DNA from 3 places in the Bradyrhizobium sp. CCBAU 65884 genome. Region 1 is predicted to be linked to each of the others. Evidence: predicted binding sites of a transcription regulator. Region 1 holds the regulator's gene; each other region holds the start of a gene.
The links. Region 1 encodes HrcA, which represses chaperone genes, less so after heat shock. Its sites were predicted from a motif close to GTTAGCACTCNCNNNNNGNGAGTGCTAAC; they were not measured.
Positions count from the first base shown of each region.

Region 2: a site for HrcA is predicted at 2,790-2,818, ahead of XI03_RS24265 (co-chaperone GroES). Genes of this name have one in related genera too.
Region 3: a site for HrcA is predicted at 2,785-2,813, ahead of XI03_RS18495 (co-chaperone GroES). Genes of this name have one in related genera too.

Region 1 is NZ_LBJU01000130.1:163,051-168,804, forward strand. It holds gene XI03_RS32565 (hypothetical protein) at 1-575, shown strand, start outside; gene pncA (bifunctional nicotinamidase/pyrazinamidase) at 881-1,606, shown strand; gene grpE (nucleotide exchange factor GrpE) at 1,722-2,333, opposite strand; gene hrcA (heat-inducible transcriptional repressor HrcA) at 2,430-3,518, opposite strand; gene rph (ribonuclease PH) at 3,700-4,413, shown strand; gene rdgB (RdgB/HAM1 family non-canonical purine NTP pyrophosphatase) at 4,425-5,060, shown strand; gene hemW (radical SAM family heme chaperone HemW) at 5,047-5,754, shown strand, end outside.
Region 2 is NZ_LBJU01000123.1:87,072-92,825, forward strand. It holds gene XI03_RS24255 (O-linked N-acetylglucosamine transferase, SPINDLY family protein) at 1-1,996, shown strand, start outside; gene XI03_RS24260 (usg protein) at 2,196-2,483, opposite strand; gene XI03_RS24265 (co-chaperone GroES) at 2,861-3,175, shown strand; gene groL (chaperonin GroEL) at 3,218-4,858, shown strand; partial or broken gene XI03_RS24275 (GIY-YIG nuclease family protein) at 5,006-5,293, shown strand; gene lepB (signal peptidase I) at 5,391-5,754, opposite strand, start outside.
Region 3 is NZ_LBJU01000116.1:128,961-134,714, reverse strand. It holds gene XI03_RS18505 (hypothetical protein) at 1-417, opposite strand, end outside; gene groL (chaperonin GroEL) at 617-2,248, opposite strand; gene XI03_RS18495 (co-chaperone GroES) at 2,396-2,692, opposite strand; gene XI03_RS18490 (hypothetical protein) at 3,009-3,530, shown strand; gene XI03_RS18485 (protein phosphatase CheZ) at 3,738-4,523, opposite strand; gene XI03_RS18480 (L,D-transpeptidase) at 4,839-5,651, shown strand.

The sequences.
Region 1 (5,754 bases):
GCTTCTCCGGCTACGTCGCGGTGCAGGTCCCGGACAATGCGACCAAGATCTACACGGATGAGGCGGTGCGGCAGATGTTTGCGACCGCCACCACCCGCAAGCAGGTCTCGGCCGAGGAGCAGATCGCGCTGATGCCGTTCAGGATCACCGATCTCGCCGAATTCAAGGACATCCGCACTCTGGCGCCGGGCTCGAGCATCATCCTGGCGGACGGCGACGAGAGCACCGGTTACGAGTCGAAGCCGTTCATGATCCTCGGCCTGATCGGCGCCACGCCGCAGCAGGCCGACGACCGCGCCCGCTTCGCCCAGGAGGCGGCGCTGCAGATTCCCGGCGTGCGCGAATCGCGCGTCACCATGTCCGAGCCGATCCGCATCAACGGCCAGCAAGGCTTCGAGACCCGGATCGACGGCATCAGCGGCAAGGACAAGGTCCCGGTGACCGTGGTGCAGTGGATCCGCTTCTCGAGCGGAGGCGCCTCGCTGCGCATCATCGCCAGCGCCCCGCGCGACCAGTGGCTGGCCGCCTTCACTCGCTTCCGCGCCGTGCGCGACGGCATCCAGCCGAAGGGGTAGGCCAGAGGCGCTCCAACACACTCGGTGTCGTCCCGGCCTAGCGCGCAATTGCGCGCGGGGGGCCGGGACCCATACCGCGTGATCTCGCGATTGCGGTCGGTCGCAGTACCCACGAAGAGTCTTCGCCAAACTTCTCCCTGGGGGTATGGGTCCCGGATCTGCGCTGCGCTTGTCCGGGACGACAGCGGTGTTGAGGCTGCACGCCCAACCCCTCATCAAAGCCGGCCGCATTTTCGGGCTTCTGTTCGTACACGAACGGAACTAGGCTTCGTCTCCGTTGAGTTCATCCGAAGGGGAGGCGAACGATGCTGGATCGGCGACAAGTCTTGGCAATGCTTGGGACGACGGCGCTTGCAACGCTGGCTCCAACCGCACTCCTTGCAGCGGCATCGATCAAGCCGGACGATGCCTCCGCGCTGCTCGTGATCGACGTGCAGAACTGCTTCCTGCCCGGCGGCAGCCTCGCGGTGAAAGAGGGCGAGCAGGTGGTGCCCGTCATCAACAAGATCTCGAGAGCATTTGCGAATGTGGTGATGACGCAGGACTGGCACACGCCGGGCCACATCTCGTTTGCGTCGGTGCATTCCGGCAAGAAGCCGTTCGAGACCGTCGACCTTCCCTATGGCAAGCAGGTGCTGTGGCCCGACCATTGCGTGCAGGGCACCGATGGCGCTTCGCTGTCGAAGGACCTTGCGATCCCGCACGCCGAGCTCATCATCCGCAAGGGCTTTCACAAGGACGTCGACAGCTATTCGGCCTTCCTCGAAGCCGACGGCAAGACCTCGACGGGACTTGCCGGCTATCTGAGGGGACGCAAGATCAAGCGCGTCTTCGTCGCAGGGCTCGCGACGGATTTCTGCGTCGCCTGGACCGCGCTCGACGCGCGCAAGGCTGGCTTCGAGGTCTATGTGGTGGAAGACGCCTGCCGCGGCATCGACACGCAGGGCTCGCTGGCAAAAGCCTGGGCCGATATGGCCAAGGCCGGCGTGAAGCGGATTCAGTCTGCGGATATCGCGAGCGCGCAGGGCTAGATGACTGTCATTCCGGGGCGATGCGAAGCATCGAACTATGGTGCGCCGTTGCGCACCTGAGAATCCCGAGATTCCGGGTTCGGCTCTTCGAGCCGCCCGGAATGACGCAAAAAAATCAGTTCGCCGCGCCGCTCGACTCGTTGTTGTTCGCCGCGGGCTTCGCGCCGCCCTTGGCGACACCGACCAGGGCCGGGCGCAGCACGCGCTCGCCGATGGTGTAGCCGGCCTGCATGATCTGCACCACGGTGCCCGACGGCACCGACGCATCGGGCACTTCGTACATCGCCTGGTGGAAGTTCGGGTCGAACTTCTGGCCCTGCGGATCGAGCTTCTTCACGCCGTGCTTTTCCAGCGCGTTGAGCAGCGAACGCTCGGTGAGCTCGACGCCTTCGATCAGCGAGATCAGGCCGGGATCGGCCGTGGCGCGGGCCTCGGCCGGAACGGCATCGAGCGCGCGCTGAAGATTATCGGCGATGTCGAGCACGTCGCGGGCAAAGCCGGTGATGCCGTAGAGGCGGGCGTCGGCGACCTCCTTGGTGGTACGCTTGCGCAGATTCTCCATCTCGGCCAGCGTCCGCAGCATGCGGTCACGCGCCTCGGCGGCTTCCTTCTGCAACAGCTCGACCGAGCCGGGCTCGGGATCGTCGGGCATGATGTAGGGTTTTGACACCACGGGCTCGCCGGTCGCGGCAGTCGTGTCTTCGGGTTGCCGGTCTTGCTCGGTCATCGGCTCTAATCTCGAACTCGTTTCCAGGGATTGTTGGCCCGGATATCGTGCCTAGAGCGCCGAAAATCAAGCGCCCGTGATCGGCGGAAACGCCGATCAGCCTCCCAAAAGACGGCTGACGATGCGGGCCGCGTAGTCCACGGTCGGGATCACGCGGGCATAATTCAGCCGGGTTGGCCCGATCACGCCCAAAACACCGACAATATGGCCGGCGGCGTCCCGATAGGGCGAGATGATCGTAGAGGAGCCGGACAAGGAAAACAGTTTGTTCTCCGAACCGATGAAGATACGCACGCCCTCAGCGGTCTCGGCACGCCCCAGCAGGTCGATCACGCCGCGCTTGGTCTCGAGATCGTCGAACAGCAGGCGCACCCGTTCCAGATCCTCCAGCGCATGCAGGTCTTCGAGCAGATTGGCGTGGCCGCGGACGATGAGCTGGCGATCCTCGTTCTCGCCGCCGGACCAGCTGGCGATGCCGGCGGAAATCACCTTCTGTGCGAGCTGATCGAGCTCGGCACGGGCCTCTCCAAGTGCCGTCTCGAGCTCGAGCCGCGCCTCGGCCAGGGTGCGCCCGCGGATGCGCGCATTGAGGAAATTGCCGGCCTCGGTGATCGCCGAGGAGGGAACTCCGGGGGGCAGCGACAGCACGCGGTTTTCGACCTGGCCGTCCTCGCCGACCAGGATCACCAGCGCCTTTTCCGGTTCCAGACGGACGAATTCGATGTGTTTCAGCCGCGCATTGGATTTCGGCGTCAGCACCACCGCGGCGGCGCGGGTCAGGCCCGACAGCCGCGTCAGTGCCTGGTCCAGCGCCGCCTCGACCGATTGCGCCTGGCCGACGGTGGCAAGCTGGCTCTGGATCGACTGCCGCTCGGCCTCGTTGAGGTCGCCGACCTGCATCAGGGCATCGACGAAGAACCGCAGGCCGAGTTCCGTCGGCAGCCGACCGGCGGAGGTGTGCGGGGCGTAGATCAGGCCGAGCTGTTCCAGATCGGCCATGACGTTGCGGACCGAGGCCGGCGACAGCGGCATGGCGATGAGGCGCGAGATATTGCGCGAGCCCACGGGCTCACCGGTCGCGAGGTAACTTTCGACAATTTGACGAAAGATGTCGCGAGAACGCTCGTTGAGCTGGGCGAGGCCTGCGCGCGGCGCGATCAGATGGATCGGATCGTGATGGGCCACAGACGGTAACTCCTCTCAGATGCTCATAATTTGTCCATCCAGGAGGGTTCTGACAAGCGTCGCGTTTGCAGGGTGGAGAACCGGGGGTGAAAAAGCCTTGTCCTTTCCCCTTGCCGCATACCCTCACCCCACCTACAAGCACCGCGAATAGCCCTAACCTGCGAGTTTTGGAGGATTTCCCATGCGGCCAAGCCGCCGTGCGCCCGACGAATTGCGCCCCGTGACGCTGGAGCGCGGCGTGGTCAAATATGCGGAAGGCTCCTGCCTGGTGAAATTCGGCGACACCCATGTGCTGGTCACCGCCACGCTGGAAGATCGCCTGCCGCCGTGGCTGAAGGGCCAGGGCCGCGGCTGGGTCACCGCCGAATATGGCATGCTGCCGCGCGCGACCTCCGAACGCACCCGCCGCGAGGCCTCCGCCGGCAAGCAAAGTGGCCGCACCGTCGAGATCCAGCGCCTGATCGGCCGCTCGCTTCGCACCATCGTCGATCTCGAAGCGCTCGGTGAGCGCCAGATCACGGTCGATTGCGACGTGCTCCAGGCCGACGGCGGCACGCGCACGGCCTCGATCACCGGCGCCTGGGTCGCGCTCGCCGATTGCATCAACTGGATGAAGGCGCGCAACATGATCAAGGCCAATGTGATGCGCGACAACGTCGCTGCGATCTCCTGCGGCATCTACAACGGCACGCCCGTGCTCGATCTCGACTATGCCGAGGATTCGGAAGCCCAGACCGACGCCAATTTCGTCATGACCGGCGACGGCCGCATCATCGAGGTGCAGGGCACCGCGGAACGCGAGCCGTTCACGCAGGACGAGTTCCTGAAGCTGATCGCCCTGGCGCAAAAGGGCATCGCGCGTCTCGTGGACTTGCAGAAACTGGCTGTCGCGTAGTCAATAAGCCCATGCACCGCCGAATCACCGGAAAGCTGGTCATCGCCACCCATAATCCCGGCAAGCTCGCCGAGATGAAGGAGCTGCTCGCGCCGTACGGCATCGAGGCGGTGTCGGCCGGAGAGCTCGGCCTCGGCGAGCCCGACGAGACCGGCAACGATTTCCGCAGCAATGCCGCGATCAAGGCGATCGCGGCGGCGCGGGCGACCAAGCTTCCCGCGTTTGCCGACGATTCCGGCATCGTGGTCGACGCACTCGACGGCGCGCCGGGCATTTTCTCCGCGCGCTGGGCTGGACCTTCCAAGGATTTCGCCGCGGCGATGGCGCAGATCGAGCGCCTGTTGCAGGAGCGCGGCGCCACCACGCCGGACAAGCGCAAAGCGCATTTCGTCTCCGCGCTCTGCGTCGCCTGGCCCGACGATCATCTCGAAGAGGTCGAGGCGCGCGTCGACGGCACGCTGGTCTGGCCGCCGCGCGGCACCGCCGGCTTCGGCTACGACCCGATGTTCCTGCCGGACGGCCACAGCCGCACCTTCGGCGAGATGGACAGCATCGAGAAGCACGGCCTGCCGCCGCTCGGCCTTGGCCTGTCGCATCGCGCCCGCGCCTTCGTGAAACTGGCGGAGATCTGCCTTGAGCCGCGCTAAGGAAGCCTTCGGCGTCTACGTGCACTGGCCGTTCTGCCTGTCGAAATGCCCGTATTGCGACTTCAACAGCCATGTCCGCCACGCTGCGATCGACGAGGCGCGCTTCGCCTCCGCCTTCGCGCGCGAGATCGCAGCCACCGCCGAGCGCTCGCCCGGCCGTGAGGTCACCTCGATCTTTCTCGGCGGCGGCACACCGTCGTTGATGCAGCCCGCAACGGTCGGCGCGGTGCTCGATGCGATCGGCAAGCACTGGACCGTCGCCGGCGATGTCGAGGTGACGCTGGAGGCGAATCCGACCAGCGTCGAAGCCACGCGCTTTGCTGGCTATCGCACCGCCGGCGTCAACCGCGTCTCGCTCGGCGTGCAGGCGCTCGACGATGCCTCGCTGAAAGCGCTGGGCCGCCTGCACAGCGCGCGCGAGGCGCTCGATGCCGTCGCCATAGCGCGCCGCTCGTTCGATCGCTATTCGTTCGATCTGATCTACGCCCGTCCCGACCAGACGCCGGCGATGTGGGCCGATGAGCTGCGTCTCGCCATCGACAAAGCGGCCGAGCATCTGTCGCTCTATCAATTGACGATCGAGGAAGGCACGCCGTTCTTCGGCCTGCACCAGGCCGGCAAATTGAAGACGCCGGACGAAGCGGTGGCGCGCGCCCTTTACGACGTCACGCAGGAGACCTGCGACAAGCTCGGG
Region 2 (5,754 bases), on a different contig from region 1:
CTATCGGCAACTCCTGCAGCTCGCGCCCAACCAATTCATGGCGCTGCACATGCTCGGTGCTTTGGAGTCCGACGCCAAGAATTTTCAGCAAGCCGAAATCCTGCTGAGCCGGGCGGTCGCCGTGGATCCGCAATCTGCCGATGCTCATATGAGGCTGGGCGTCGCGCTCAACGGGCTGCGGCGTCACGACGAGGCCTGCGCGAGCTATCGAAAGGCCCTCGCCTTGCGGCCCAACCACGCCGCAACCCTCTCCAATCTCGGTAACGCGAGCGTGGCCCTCGATCTTCACGAGGAGGCACTTCACAGCTACGACAAGGCGATCGCACTCGACGCAAGCCTTGCCGAAGCCCACAACGGCCGGGGTTGGGCGCTGTGCCGTCAACGCAATTATGACGAGGCCGTCGCAAGCTTGAACCGCGCGCTGTCGATCAAGCCCGACTATGCCGCGGCGCTGGCGAACCGTGCCACGGCTTTACGGGAACTTCAGCGATTTGACGAAGCGCTGGCAGACGGCAATCAGGCAATTGCGCTGGCACCCGACGACGCGAATGGGTGGCTCGCGCGGGCCAGTGTCCTGCTCCAGATCCAGCAAATTGCCCACGCATCCCACGACTGCCAGCAGGCGCTGGCGATCGATCCCGATTCCATTCAAGCTCATCTGGTGCTGGGTCTTTGCCTCGCCGGACTTGGCCGGGTCGACGAAGCCCTCGCCAGTTTCGACAGAGCCCTCGACATCCAGCCTGACCTGCAGAGCGCGATCTCCAACAAGATATTCACGCTCGATTTTGCGGGGGACGCCACCGTTGAACGGCATCAGCAGGCGCGTCAGGTGTGGTGGGAGCGTGTCGGCGCGAAAATCGCTTCAGGCGCGGCGGGCCCGCATGACAACAACCGCGATCCGGACCGCCGTCTGGTGCTCGGCTATGTCTCGTCGGATTTCAACGCGCATTCGGCTGCGTTGATTTTCAAGCCGGTGCTCCAACACCATGACCGGGCACAGTTCGAGGTCGTGTGCTACGCTTGTTCGTCGAAAGTGGATGCGACGACCGGCGAATTTCAGGGGATCGCCGATCGCTGGCGCGACGCCTCGCAATGGACCGAAGATCGCCTCACCGCCGAGATCCGCGCCGACGGCATCGACATCCTGATCGATCTGTCCGGCCATACGAGAGGCAACCGCCTCGGCGTGTTTGCGCGCAAGCCTGCACCGATCCAGGTGCACGGCTGGGGTCACGGCACTGGCACCGGGCTGCCGACGATCGATTATCTGTTCTCGGACCCGGTCGCGATTCCCTTCGAGGTTCGGCATCTGTTTGCGGAGACCGTTGTCGACCTGCCGTGCTTCGTGACGCTGGCCTCGCTGCCGACCGAGATTCCACGGGCACCTACGCCGGCGATCTCGAACGGCTTCGTCACCTTCGGCGTCTTCAACCGCATCAGCAAGATTTCGGACGAGGCGGCGCAAGTCTGGTCCAGGATTCTCGAGCGGGTGCCGGGCTCGCGACTGCTGATCAAGGATGTTGCGCTGGACGACCAGCTGGTCCGCGAAAATTTGTTGGCGCGGTTCGAGGCTTGCGGATTGCCGGCCGAACGCGTCGATCTGCTCGGCGCCACCTTGCGAAGCGAACATCTGGCATCGTTCAATCGCGTCGATATCTGCCTCGACCCGTTCCCGCAGAACGGCGGCGTCAGCACGTGGGAAGCCTTGCAGATGGGCGTGCCGGTGGTGGCGAAGCTCGGCAACAGCCTGCCCAGCCGTGCTGCCGGCTCCATCCTCACCGCACTCGGCTTGCCGGACTGGGTCACGGACAGCCATGAGGCATATATCGAAATCGCAACGAGCCGAGGTTCTGAGATCAGCGAGCTCGACAGGTTGCGCCGCGAGCTGCCCGACAAGATCCGGGCCGCAGCCGCCAGCAACCCCGTCGCATACGGGCGAGCGGTCGACGACGCCTATCGCGCGATGTGGAGACGCTATTGCAGCGAGGGCGCCTGATCGCCCCTCAGGCGATCCCGGGAATAGTGCGTTCGTCCGACGACCTGCAACTGAGATATCGTAGGGTGGGCAAAACGACTGGTCCGCCATAGCTCGAAGAGCGACGGCGGAAGCGTGCCTACCTTCCGCGCGCGATCATGGAGAGATGGTGGGCCCGGCGCTAAGCGCCTTGGCCCACTCTACGAGACCGATATTCGTCTCAATGCAGCCGGAACACGCCATCCACGGCGCGCAGCTCGGCCGGCTTGATCAGCTTGGAGTGCGCGACGGTGACCGAATGGAGGGGGCCGTCGAGCTTTTCCTGCCAGAAGGCCAGGAAATCCTTCAGCGCCGGGAATTTCGGAAACATGTCGTAGTTCTGCCAGACGTAGGTCTGGAGCAGCGAGGGATGATCCGGCATCCGGTAGAGGATTTGTGCCGTCGTCAGCCCGTAACCTAAAAGCTGTTTCCGAAAGTCCTCGGAAACGCCCCCACTCCGCACGCCCATGCCAACCTCCTTTGCAGGAGCGCATTCAAGGGGCGGCCTGGTCGGTGTGCGCCTTACGAGCCACCCGGTACTGATGCGCTCACATGAGAGAAATGTGACGCAAACTGACAACCCATCTCAAGCCCAAAAGTTTAACAAGCTGTTGAAATTCAATGCGTTAGCAGCAGATGGGTCACCGTGCTAATACGGCTCGGCCTCGGTTAACGATGGAAAAGAGATTCTGGCAGTCCGCGCTTCCGGGTGCTGATTTTTCTGCTAGAAGCCCTTGCTCCCGCAAAATTCCTGTCCTATTTCAGCCTCGCCTGTGCTAGCACTCGCGGGCACAGATTGCTAACAAACGAAAATCATCAACTCGTGCAAATGCTTAGGAGAGCTGCATGAAATTCCGTCCGCTTCACGACCGCGTCGTGGTCAAGCGCATCGACGCAGAAGAGAAGACCGCCGGCGGCATCATCATCCCCGACACTGCCAAGGAAAAGCCCTCCCAGGGCGAAGTCGTCGCCGTCGGCCCCGGTGGCCGCGACGAAGCCGGCAAGCTGATCCCGATCGACCTCAAGGTTGGCGACCGCGTGCTGTTCGGCAAGTGGTCCGGCACTGAAGTCAAGATCGACGGCGTCGATCTCTTGATCATGAAGGAAAGCGACATCATGGGCGTCCTCGACGTCCCCGCTTCCAAGAAGAAGGCGGCCTAAGAGCCCCTCTCTCCCTCCAGTCAACCTCAAGGAAAATTCCAGATGGCAGCCAAAGAAGTCAAATTCTCGGTTGAAGCGCGCGACAAGATGCTGCGCGGCGTCGACATCCTCGCCAACGCGGTGAAGGTCACGCTCGGTCCGAAGGGCCGCAACGTCGTGCTCGACAAGTCGTTCGGCGCTCCCCGCATCACCAAGGACGGCGTCACCGTCGCCAAGGAGATCGAGCTCGAGGACAAGTTCGAGAACATGGGCGCCCAGATGGTGCGCGAAGTCGCCTCCAAGTCCGCTGACGCGGCCGGCGACGGCACCACCACCGCCACCGTGCTGGCCCAGGCGATCGTGCGCGAAGGCGCCAAGTCGGTTGCCGCCGGCATGAACCCGATGGACCTCAAGCGCGGTATCGACCTCGCGGTCGAGGCCGTCGTTGCGGACCTCCAGAAGAACTCCAAGAAGGTCACCTCGAACGACGAGATCGCCCAGGTCGGCACCATCTCGGCCAACGGCGACCAGGAGATCGGCAAGTTCCTCTCCGACGCCATGAAGAAGGTCGGCAACGAGGGTGTCATCACCGTCGAGGAAGCCAAGTCGCTCGAGACCGAGCTCGACGTCGTCGAGGGCATGCAGTTCGACCGCGGCTACATCTCGCCCTACTTCGTCACCAACGCCGACAAGATGCGCGTTGAGATGGACGACGCCTACATCCTCATCAACGAGAAGAAGCTCTCCTCGCTGAACGAGCTGCTGCCGCTGCTCGAGGCCGTGGTGCAGACCGGCAAGCCGCTGGTCATCGTCGCCGAGGACGTCGAAGGCGAAGCCCTCGCGACCCTGGTCGTGAACCGCCTGCGCGGCGGCCTGAAGGTCGCGGCCGTCAAGGCTCCGGGCTTCGGCGATCGCCGCAAGGCCATGCTGCAGGACATCGCGATCCTGACCGGCGGCCAGGCGATCTCGGAAGATCTCGGCATCAAGCTCGAGAACGTCACGCTCAACATGCTCGGTCGCGCCAAGAAGGTGATGATCGACAAGGAGAACACCACGATCGTCAACGGCGCCGGCAAGAAGGCCGACATCGAGGCGCGCGTGGCCCAGATCAAGGCGCAGATCGAGGAGACCACCTCGGATTACGACCGTGAGAAGCTCCAGGAGCGTCTTGCCAAGCTCGCTGGCGGCGTCGCGGTGATCCGCGTCGGCGGCGCGACCGAGGTCGAGGTGAAGGAGCGCAAGGATCGCGTTGATGACGCGATGCATGCGACCCGCGCGGCTGTGGAAGAAGGCATCGTTCCGGGCGGCGGCGTCGCCCTGCTCCGTGCCTCCGAGCAGCTCAAGGGCCTGCGCACCAAGAACGACGACCAGAAGACCGGCGTCGAGATCGTGCGCAAGGCGCTGTCGGCTCCGGCTCGCCAGATCGCGATCAACGCCGGTGAAGACGGCTCGGTGATCGTCGGCAAGATCCTGGAGAGCAAGACCTACGCTTACGGCTTCGACTCCCAGACCGGCGAATATGCCGACCTCGTCAAGAAGGGCATCATCGACCCGACCAAGGTGGTCCGTACCGCGATCCAGAACGCTGCCTCGGTGGCCGCGCTGCTGATCACCACGGAAGCCATGGTCGCCGAGCTGCCCAAGAAGGGCGGCGCCGGCCCGGCGATGCCCCCGGGCGGCGGCATGGGCGGCATGGACTTCTAAGGTCCAACGACCTCAAGAACTACGAAACCCCGGCAGCGATGCCGGGGTTTTTGTTTGGGGGTGATACACGCTAAGATGGTGGTGGGTTCGTCATTCCGGGGCGGCGCGTAGCGCCGAGCCCGGAATCCATAACCACAGGCGGATGGAATGGCCTATTATGTCTACATCCTCGCAAGTAAGAAGCACGGCACCCTCTACATCGGCGTGACCAGCGATCTCGTTCGCCGTGTGTAAGAGCACAAGACAAAGGCCGTTCCCGGATTCACGACGAAGTACGACGTTTCGAAGCTCGTCTTGTTCGAGATCTACGACGATGCAGTTACCGCCATCGCCCTCGAGAAAGAACTCAAGAAGTGGCGTCGCGACTGGAAGACGCGGCTGATCGAGGAGCAGAATCCAAACTGGGATGATCTCTATCCCGGGATAGCCAACTAAGGCCTGTGGTTATGGATTCCGGGCTCGCGCCCAAGTGGGCGCGCCCCGGAATGACAGTGCGGCACAATCAAACGCTTCGCGCCCATGACGGTCGCCCTCACTCCACCTTGCCCAGCCGGTCCATGTGCGGCTCGCCGTCTTCGTCGAGCGACCAGAAGATGCGCGTCACCTTGCCGACGAGATTGTCCATCGGCACGAAACCGAACGTCGACATCATGCGGCTGTCGGTGGAATTGTCGCGGTTGTCGCCGAGCACGAAGAAATGGCCCGGGGGCACCGTGAAGACGTTGGTGTTGTCCAGGAAACCGTTGTCGAGGCAGTCGTTGGTGACATAGGACGCGCCGCTCGGCAGCGTCTCGCGCCAACGCTTGACCCTGACGCCGCCATCCCCACCGCAGGCGTTGTCGGCGAGCCCGTCCTCGAGCGCGACGCGCGTCACCGGCCGGTCGTTGAGGATGAGC
Region 3 (5,754 bases), on a different contig from region 1:
CTCGGTCACGACCTGGCCAATGCTGATCTGGCCGCGGAATTCGAAGGTGTCGCCGCTCTGCTTTCGCAGCAGCTTGACGCTGACGGGCGCCTTGTCGCTGATGCTCTGCGCGGTGCCGGTCAGGGTCTGGCCCGCGACCTGGAGATTGACGACGAAGCGGTCCTTGCGGTCGGAATTCTTTGCGACGGGATAGCAGACGTCGAGCACGGCCGCCGTCACCGTCTTGCCCTGGCGCGTCTCCTTCAGGATCACGTCGGCATTGCCGTCCATCAGCCCGTCGATCGAGGTGAAATAGCGTGTCTCCGGGCCACCTTGCGTCGTGGCCTTCGGCGACAGCTTCATCTGGGCGGATGCGGAATGCGGAGAAGCTGCAAGCAGAGCCAAAAGGGCTGTCGAACAAACCAGAAGCGCACGCATCGATGAAATCCTCGCGCAACGGGCATGATCCGGAAAGTGTGAAGCGGTTTTCCGAGAGGATCATGCCCAAACAATTCGAATCGGCGCGTCACCGTAGTGGGTTTTGGCCGTCGGTTGAATCGGAAAGCGGAGGGGCAGGGTCGGCAAAAAAGAAGGCCGCCCGGAGGCGGCCTTCGCAACATTGTAACGGAACGGAGGCTTAGAAGCCGCCCATGCCGCCGCCGCCGGGCATCGCGGGCGAGGCTTCCTTCTTCGGCGTTTCGGCGACCATGGCCTCGGTGGTGACCAGCAGGCCGGCCACGGAGGAGGCGTCCTGGAGCGCGGTGCGCACCACCTTGGCGGGATCGATGATGCCCTTCTCGATCATGTCGACATAGTCCTCGGTCTGGGCGTCGAAGCCGAAGGTCTCGGACTTGTTCTCCAGGATCTTGCCGACCACGATCGAGCCTTCCACGCCGGCGTTTTCCGAGATCTGGCGGATCGGAGCCTCGAGCGCCTTCAGCACGATGTTGATGCCGGCCTGGACGTCGGCATTGGCGTTGGTGAGACGGCCGACCGCCTTCTTGGCGCGCAGCAGCGTGACGCCGCCGCCGGGGACGATGCCTTCCTGCACCGCGGCGCGGGTGGCGTTGAGGGCGTCCTCGACGCGGTCCTTCTTCTCCTTGACCTCGATCTCGGTGGCACCGCCGACGCGGATCACCGCGACGCCGCCGGCCAGCTTGGCGAGACGCTCCTGGAGCTTCTCACGGTCGTAGTCCGAGGTGGTCTCCTCGATCTGCGCCTTGATCTGGCCGACACGGGCCTCGATGTCCGGCTTCTTGCCGGCGCCCTTGACGATCGTGGTGTTCTCCTTGTCGATCACGACCTTGCCGGCGCGGCCGAGCATCTTCACAGTGACGTTCTCGAGCTTCATGCCGAGGTCTTCGGAAATGAGCTGGCCACCGGTGAGGATGGCGAGGTCCTCGAGCATGGCCTTGCGGCGATCGCCGAAGCCCGGCGCCTTGACGGCGGCGACCTTGAGGCCGCCGCGGAGGCGGTTGACGACCAGGGTGGCCAGCGCCTCGCCCTCGACGTCTTCGGCGATGATGACGAGCGGCTTGCCCGACTGCACCACGGCTTCCAGCACCGGAAGCATGGCCTGGAGGCCCGAAAGCTTCTTCTCGTGCAGGAGGATGTAGGCATCCTCGAGCTCGGCGGTCATCTTCTCGGGGTTGGTGACGAAGTAGGGGCTGAGATAGCCGCGGTCGAACTTCATGCCCTCGACGATGTCGACTTCGGTGTCGAGCGACTTGTTCTCTTCGACGGTGATGACGCCTTCGTTGCCGACCTTCTGCATCGCCTGGGCGATCATCTTGCCGATGGCGGCATCGCCGTTGGCCGAGATGGTGCCGACCTGGGCGACCTCGGAGGAGGCGGCGACGGGCTTGGCCCGCTTCTCGATGTCCTTGATGACGGAAGCGACCGCGATGTCGATGCCGCGCTTGAGGTCCATGGGGTTCATGCCGGCGGCAACCGCCTTGGCGCCTTCGCGCACGATGGCCTGGGCCAGCACGGTGGCGGTGGTGGTGCCGTCGCCGGCGAGGTCGTTGGTCTTGGAGGCGACCTCACGCACCATCTGGGCGCCCATGTTCTCGAACTTGTCCTCGAGCTCGATCTCCTTGGCGACGGTGACGCCGTCCTTGGTGATGCGGGGTGCGCCGAAGCTCTTCTCGATGACGACGTTGCGGCCCTTCGGGCCGAGCGTCACCTTGACCGCGTTGGCGAGAACGTCGACGCCGCGCAGCATGCGATCGCGCGCGTCTCCGGAAAACTTGACGTCTTTGGCAGCCATTTGAGCAATCCCTCGTGTTTGGTGATGTGTCTGCCGCTCGCCCGTCGCATCAATTCCGGGATTCGTGGACCGAACCCGGCGGAATGATGGATGCCCGGACCGCCTGGATCCGGGCATGACATTCAGCGGCTGTTCAGGCGGATGGCCTTAGGCCAGTACGCCCATGATGTCCGACTCCTTCATGATCAGGAGCTCTTCGTTGTCGATCTTGACCTCGGTGCCCGACCATTTGCCGAACAGCACGCGGTCGCCGACCTTGAGGTCGATCGGGGTCAGCTTGCCGGTCTCGTCACGGCCGCCGGGGCCGACGGCCACGACCTCGCCCTGGGAGGGCTTTTCCTTGGCGCTGTCCGGAATGATGATGCCGCCCTTGGTCTTTTCCTCGGCGTCGATACGTTTGACCACGACACGGTCATGCAGCGGACGAAATTTGGATTTAGCCATGACGTTTCCCTTTGGAGGCTCGCTTCGGAAGTAATGGAAGTGGGTGGGGCGGCGCTTCCGTCCACCCCCTATCCCGAGGATCGAACGGCGTGCTTAGCAATCGGGCTTTCCGAGTGCTAATAGTGGGCCCGGAAATATGGCTTGGCCGCGATCCTGTCAAGCAAAGGTGGTTAAGCGATTGGTGAGGCGGATATAGGATGGTGGCACTGGAAACTTGTTCGGGGCGCCGACGTATTAAAGGACGTCATTGCTCCGGCAGCGGTTTTGCGCTTGGCTGCAGGAGGGGTGCGGCCATGGTCTTGTTCGGGGGAATGCCATGATCAGTTCAGCTCACGCGCGCACGGTTGCCAATCTGGCCGCCGCCTCTTGTCTGGCGCTGCTGCTGGGCGCCTGCGGCGGCGGCATGAGCCTGCCGTCCTTCTCGTCGTCCTCGCCGCCGCCCGAAGCCGAGCCGGGCGTCGCGCCCGAAATGCCTGCGACCATTCGCGGCGACGAGATCGTCGGCCGCTGGGGCCTCGCCTCGTTCCAGAACCCGGCCGACCGCGCCCGCACCGAGGCCGCCGCCCGGGCCCAGTGCAAAAATCCCTACGTGATCACCGCCGGCTCCTCCGGCGGCGTGATCATGCATCTGGCCGACCAGGCAACGCCCCAGGAGCTGCGGCTGAAGGGCTCGCCGAGCGGCAAGAACTACATCGGACCGGCGGGTCCGACCCCCGGCGAGCAGGACCGCGAAATCATCTCCTTCGACGGCCGCGTCCTGATCACCCGCTTCATCGACAAGGACGCCGCCACCCGCTACGGCAACATGGTCTACGTCCGCTGCGCGCCGCGGGCGTGATGTTCGTCTTCCGTCATTCCGGGGCGCGCGAAGCGCGAACTATGGTGCGCACTCGCGCACCTGAGAATCTCGATGTGGTGAGCTTCCTGCCTTAAATCTCCGGATTCCGGGACCGGCTCCGTCGAGCCGCCCCGGAATGACGGGCTGGGCCAAAAACAAAAACGCCGGCTCTCGCCGGCGTTTTGTTTTTCGCTATGCCGCGTCCGCTCAGTCGAACAGCGCGTCGATGTCGTCCTGCGAGGCGTGGCCGACGTCGCCGGCGAGCTTGGGGCCGTTGAGAAGCTTGTCGTCCTCGCTGCGATTGTCGACCTGCGGCACGACGTGGGACTTGATCGCGTCGACGCCGCCCCAGATCTCCATCATCGCATTGATGTGCTGTTCGATGAACTTCATCGTGCCCATCACCTTGCTGATGCGCTGGCCGGTCAGGTCCTGGAAGTTGCAGGCCTCGAAGATCGAGATGACGCGTTCCTGGATGTCGTCGGCGAGCCGCTTCTGCTGGTCGATCGAGTCCACCTTGGACATTGCGCTGGCGGCCTGGTCGATCGACTCCGCGGCCTCGAGGATCTGCTGGGTCGCCTGCTCGGTGCCGCCGACCACCGCGCCGAGCTCGCCATTGACCTTGGCCATTTCGCCGCCGTCAAAGCTCTTGCCGTGCAGCGTCGCGATTTCGCGCTTGGTGCGGTCGATGGCGTCATGGATGAGGTCGAGCTCGACCTTCAGCTTTTCGCACTGCTCGATCTGGGCCCGGTAGGTCTCGAGCATGGTACGAGCCTCGGAGAGCTCGTGGGCGGTGGAGGCGTCGATCGCCGCCATGGCTGCGCTGCCGGACAAGGGCAAGGGCGCGGTGCCTTTCGCCATCTGTGCACGGATCGCACGTAGCTCGGCCATGATCTCGCTGTGCATCGGGATTGCCTCTTCAGTTACGTCCAAAATCGGCATCTCGCCACCAGCGATATCCTCGACGCGAAAACGTTTGCGGTGAACAGCCATCTGGATACTCCCCCCACCTCACTCACGCGTCTTTGTAGGCAGAAGCGATTTAACACGAAGTTCACGGCAGGAACTGTTGTGCGGCTGCGCGCGACGGCGCGCAAAGAAGCGATTAACCATGGGCGCGCGGCGTTCATCGAAAATAAACGCTGATCGCCAAATTGCCCCGCTGCTGACGACGTGGTGAATCCAAACGCCGCTTCTGTTTACCAAACAAAACGGCTTTTGCTTTTTATTGACCACGTCGGGGGCGCGGACCAGCCATCAGCTCTCCACGGCGCATGTGATCTAGACGAAACAGTACAGAGTACGTCGATGTTCAAGAAAATGTCTGTCGCGCTGCTCGGCAGCGCTTGCACCTTCATTGCCGGCGCAAACAGTGCCAGCGCCTTCGACAATTCGGTGCCGAACGATCCGCCCGCGGTGCTCTACCAGCCGCAGGTGCCGCCGGCGCCGGTGCGCGTCGCCTCCAATGCGAACATGGGCGGCGGCTTCATCGAGTTCCTGTTCGGCGACGGTCCCGGCCGCGGTCCGGCCTACGCGCCGCAGCAGCCGGTCTATCAACAGCAGCCCGGCTATTACGACCAGCGCCGCCTGCCGCCGATGGGCGAGCCGCAGATGCAGGGTGGATATCAGCAAGGCGCGGTTCAGCAGGAGACGGCCGACCCGCGGCAGCGTCAGTTCGATCCAAGGTTCGAGAAGCAATCTGTTGACTATAGCGGCAAGGAAAGTCCCGGCACCATCGTGGTCGATACCCCGAACAAATTCCTCTATCTCGTCGAGGGCAACGGCAGGGCGATGCGCTACGGCATTGGCGTCGGGCGTCCCGGCTTCACCTGGTCCGGCGTGAAGGCGATCACAGCCAAGCGCGAATGGCCGGACTGGACGCCGCCGGCCGAAATGATCGCGCGCCGTCCCGATTTGCCCCGGCACATGGAAGGCGGTCCGGAGAACCCGCTCGGCGCCCGCGCGATGTATCTGGGCTCGACGCTGTACCGCATCCACGGCTCCAACGAGCCCTGGACCATCGGCACCAACGTCTCCTCCGGCTGCATCCGCATGCGCAACGAAGACGTCATCGACCTCTACGGCCGCGTCAATGTCGGCACGAAGGTCGTGGTGATGTAGCCCAGCGCGCGCTGCGAGCCGTCAACTCCGCGTGTCGCGCCGGCTCGCGACGCGCGGCATCGAAGGCGTTGCGCGCCGCCGGCGTACGTCCTCCGGCCAAGGT